DNA from 2 places in the Methylophilus sp. Leaf408 genome. Region 2 is predicted to be linked to the other one. Evidence: riboswitches for the same ligand, from Rfam matches in the RefSeq annotation. Region 2 holds a riboswitch; the other holds the start of a gene.
What was found. A riboswitch is a leader RNA that binds a small molecule or an ion and turns the genes downstream of it on or off. The one in region 2 is predicted to bind thiamine pyrophosphate.

Region 1: it holds a riboswitch for thiamine pyrophosphate, as region 2 does, so the genes downstream of both, thiC (phosphomethylpyrimidine synthase ThiC) here and LPA26_RS05055 (TonB-dependent receptor) in region 2, are expected to answer to the same signal.

Annotation. Positions count from the first base shown of each region.
Region 1 is NZ_CAKASK010000001.1:2,090,539-2,093,012, forward strand. Features, by position in the region: gene thiC (phosphomethylpyrimidine synthase ThiC) at 1-1,341, opposite strand, end outside; TPP riboswitch at 1,371-1,485, opposite strand; gene LPA26_RS09795 (hypothetical protein) at 1,635-2,042, shown strand; gene LPA26_RS09800 (MHYT domain-containing protein) at 2,254-2,474, shown strand, end outside.
Region 2 is NZ_CAKASK010000001.1:1,130,698-1,133,171, forward strand. Features, by position in the region: gene LPA26_RS05055 (TonB-dependent receptor) at 1-1,098, opposite strand, end outside; TPP riboswitch at 1,195-1,298, opposite strand; gene LPA26_RS05060 (cupin domain-containing protein) at 1,473-1,748, opposite strand; tRNA gene LPA26_RS05065 (tRNA-Ser) at 1,825-1,914, opposite strand; gene def (peptide deformylase) at 1,939-2,472, opposite strand.

The DNA of each region.
Region 1 (2,474 bases), 960 kb from region 2:
CATAGGCACGTGACCGGGGCCTTCGATCATGCACTGAACGTCGTGTTTCCATGCGATTTGCGTCAGCTCACCCAGGGTTTTCAGCTCGGCAAATTGCGCTTCGTCGTTGGCGTCGTAGATAGAACCAGGACGCAGGCCATCGCCCAGAGAAAACGACACATCGTACTGCTTCATGATCTGGCAGATATCTTCAAAATGCTCATACAGGAATGACTCTTTATGATGCGCCAGGCACCATTTCGCCATGATAGAACCACCGCGCGACACGATACCGGTCATACGCTTGGCCGTCATGGGGATATAAGCCAGGCGCACACCGGCATGGATCGTAAAGTAATCCACGCCCTGTTCTGCCTGCTCGATCAAGGTGTCGCGGAAGATTTCCCAGGTCAGGTCCTCAGCCTTGCCGTTCACTTTTTCCAGCGCCTGGTAGATAGGCACGGTACCGATAGGCACTGGTGAATTACGGATAATCCATTCGCGGGTTTCATGGATGTTTTTACCAGTGGACAAATCCATCACAGTGTCACCACCCCAACGCGTACCCCACACCATTTTTTCCACTTCTTCAGAGATGGAAGAACCCAGTGCGGAATTACCGATATTGGCGTTGATTTTAACGAGGAAATTACGGCCAATGATCATGGGCTCAATTTCCGGGTGGTTGATATTGGAAGGGATAATCGCACGGCCACGTGCCACTTCGTCACGCACGAATTCAGGCGTGATTACTGGTGGAATATTGGCACCGTAATTCTGGCCAGGATGCTGCGTTTGTAGCAATTCGCTCATGTTTTCACGGCGCTGGTTTTCGCGGATGGCGATAAATTCCATCTCCGGCGTGATGATGCCCTTGCGTGCATAGTGCATCTGGCTGACATTCATGCCAGCTTTGGCACGCAGCGGTTTGCGATGCAGGTTGAAACGCATTTGCGACAACTCGGGATCAATCAGACGTTGCTGACCGAACTCAGAGGTCGGGCCATCCAGCTGCTCTACATCGCCACGTTCCATAATCCATTGCGCGCGCAAAGCGGGCAAACCGTTACGGATATCAATCTCTACTGCTGGGTCGGTATAAGGGCCGGAAGTGTCATATACCACTACCGGGGGATTAACATCACCGCCAAAACTGGAAGGCGTATCACTCAGCGAGATTTCACGGAACGGCACCTGGATGTCCGGACGTGAACCTTGTATGTAGATTTTGCGTGACTTAGCGAAAGGGTTGGTAGCCCCTTCATCAACTTTGGCATCCGCGTTGACGAATTTGATATTCTTGCTTTGAGAAATCTGGGATTGCGGAGTCTGGGACTGAAGGTTTTTGTCTATGGCGTTCATTGGCATCCTTAAAAGATAAAGACGTAAGGATGCGCGGAGATATGCATTCCCTACGGCGGAATAACCCGCATCAGGTTCGAAGGGTAACTCTCACTGTAAAAACTTCGAATGAAATGAAGGATTTACAGACCCCTAGCAAGGAACGAATTGTGCGCGAAAACGCCGGAGAACGCAAGTTTTCATGCATTGAATAATGCCGCATATTGACAGACAGACAGATCTGTCTACAATCACATTTCCCGACACAATAACAATACGGGAAACCCTTTTAAATCAGAGCTCAGGAGAGAAAAATGGACGTCTTATTGATTGGCGCAGTCGCTTGTACTACCGCTTTAATTTTATCCGCATGGTTGATGACTTTTGCACGCTGGTTCCCTATTCAGGGAATCGATGGCGGCTTTCTGGTCGATTACAAAACCATGATCCGTGCCCACGTGGATTACGCCTTGATGGCACTTTTCCAACTTGGCTTTTTTGCTGCATCCAAAACCGCTGGCATTGAATTACATCATTTTGCCTGTGTCTGTATGGCTATCGGCGGCTTTACCAACCCGACCATTTTCACCATTGCAGCATTTGATACCGATTTCTGGAGCAAAATGAAATGGAAGGTATTTTCTGCCATCAGTTTTATGCTGACCACCATCGGCTTTATGACGATTTGTTACCAGCTGATTTGTCACGTGCTGTCTCATTAACCACCTGAAAATCAGCACTGCCTGCCCCAGAAAAACCCTGCATCTGCGGGGTTTTCTGCTTTTCCGACACATGCAAAATACCGATGTATTTCAATCACCTAAATGGCGAAATAGCCTTTAAAAACAGCATTGTTCTCAATATTATTTATCGTATGCACAAGATAAAATATCGCTAGCACGATTAACATTTTTTATTGAGGGCAATCACCGCATGGATTGGTACAGTATTTTCTTTTTCAGGGAAGGATCGCCCACCGCCCTGCTCTATGGAACTTATAATCCATGGCTAGTGATACTATCCGCGCTGGTAGCCATCGGCACCTCGGTGCTGGCGCTACAGCTAACCCGCATTTCACAAAAACAAACTTCGCTGGTGTCACAGAAGTTTTCCATTATCGCCAGCTCAATCTCCCTTGGAGCAGGCATTTGGGC
Region 2 (2,474 bases):
ATCTGAAAGAGACTTAAAATTCTCATCTTGCACAAAGCGATAAATACCAACCGTCCAATCGGTTGTGCCGTTGAAAATACGACCAGCCTTGTCAGATAACGCACGCAACTCAAACGAATAATTATCTCGGTCACGATTATACTTTTCACCATCAGTTGCTGTGCTCCAGTCACCATCAAAACTATAAGTCGATGAGGAGTTTAAATAAGTGGCTTCAGACTGAATAATCACCGCATCTGAGGCCTGCCAATTAGCCTTTACTCCAAAAGCATTGGTATTCTGTGTATCTGCACCTGGTTGATTAGATTTACTGCGCCTTGAGTTGTCTAAGGTAAATGCGTCATAACCGTTATTCACATTCACATGCATCAAGGTGAAATCTAAGGTTAAATCCTCGGTCGCAAATAACTTGAATTTACTGCGGAACGTTAATTCATCCTGTTTTTGCGTATCATCACGGCCTAAAGTGTCGTTCTGCATATAGCCATCAGATTTGTGAGTATAGATGGAAGCACGCCCGAGTAACTGATCCTCAACAATAGTGCCGCCAACTGCTACGCCAAAATTACGCGTGTTATATTCACCCACGCCAGCCTGTGCACGCATTTTAAATTCTTTGGTAGGTTCTGCACTACGCATGGTAATCGCGCCAGCGATTGCATTGGGGCCAAACTTTGTACCTTGAGGTCCTTGCAGCACTTCTACAGAATCGATATCAAACAAGGTCGCGGCACCGCCAAGTCGGCTAAAGTCGATGCCATCAATGATCAGACCAACGGATGGATTCACAGGATTATCATATTGACTGAGTATCCCCATCCCGCGAATCTGGAAAAATCGCCCTCGCGATGCACCTGCTGACACATTAACATTCGGTGCCAGATTCAAAACCTCTTCCAGATGCTGCGCGCTGCGCGCCTCTATGGTTTCTTTATCAATTTCAGTCAGGCTAACAGCGGTTTTCTGAGCGGTGCTGGGGCGGAAATCCGCACTCACCACAATGTCCTGGAGCTTCACTGCCTTATCATCTTCGGCGGCCAGCACTGGCGTGCTAATTAAAAGCCCAATCAGGGACAATGGTTTTGTAATCGGTTTCATGAAAATCCTTTCTATAAGACACATAAAAAGGACAGGGGGAGAGTGACAATGACGTGAGTAGGTTTGTTGAGGGACAACAAACCAAAAACATTTGCGTTGTAGATGCTCTGCCTGTCCCTACGCCAGCATTATCTGGGTCAGGTTCATTGGGTTTCTCACTTGCGCGAGATCTCAGGTGTTAGCCACCCCAAGGCGATTTGATTTTTCAATCAGGATGAGATTGTAGGTTGATATCGATTACTTTGCTAGAGAGTGATGCTGTATTGCGTTTAAATACTCTGCATACTTTGCAAAATTTAATGATAAAGCTTGATCCAAAACAAAAAGCCCTGCGATGCAGGGCTTTTTTATTGAATACTTGCGACTACAATCTATTAGAAATGTTTGTAGTGTTTTTTCAATTGCTTCACAACTTCCCACTGGGATTTCAGGCCTTTTGGAAACTCAACGTAATCACCAGCTTTGATCGTTACAGTGTCGCCACCTTGTGGAGTTACTTTGAATTCGCCTTCCAATACGTAAGCTTTTTCAGTCGCAGTGAAATCCAGAGGGAATTTTGAAGGTGCGCAATCCCAGGTATTCCAGCTTTTTACGCCCAGGTCTTTCAATTTTTCTTCAGATGGATTGTGGTCGATGATAATTTGAGTCATGACAAATTCCTTAATAAATTAAAGTGATTATAAAACTTTAAATAGAAATGCCGCATTTATGCGGCATCTTGGTAACTGGCGGAAGAGGTGAGATTCGAACTCACGGAGGGCGTGAACCCTCGACAGTTTTCAAGACTGTAGCATTAAACCGCTCTGCCACTCTTCCGGAAGGCAGAATTATAGCAAACAATCAGTCGTCTGGAAGTGTTATTCCAGGAAAAAGTACATCATTAAAGCCAAATTTTGTTAGATCGCGGATACGCATGGGGTAAAGTATGCCAAAAAGATGATCACATTCGTGCTGCACTACCCTTGCATGGAAACCGCTGACAGTGCGATCTATCACGTTACCTTGCGGGTCAAAACCTTTATAGCGTAAATGCAGAAACCTTGGAACAATCCCTCGCATCCCAGGTACCGACAAGCACCCTTCCCAGCCATCTTCCTCTTCGTTTCCAACAGGTATGAGCTCAGGATTAATCAAGATAGTGAATGGCACCTCCTCAGCATCAGGGTAACGCGGGTTTTTGCCTACACCAAACATGACCACCTGCAAACTCACACCAATTTGAGGCGCGGCAATACCGGCACCATTCATCTCGGTCATGGTGTCATGCATGTCTTGTATCAATGCATGCAAGTCTGGTGTATCAAACTCGGTGACTTTTTCAGCCACTTGATACAACACCGGGTCGCCCATTCTGAGCACTGGTTTAATAGCCATGA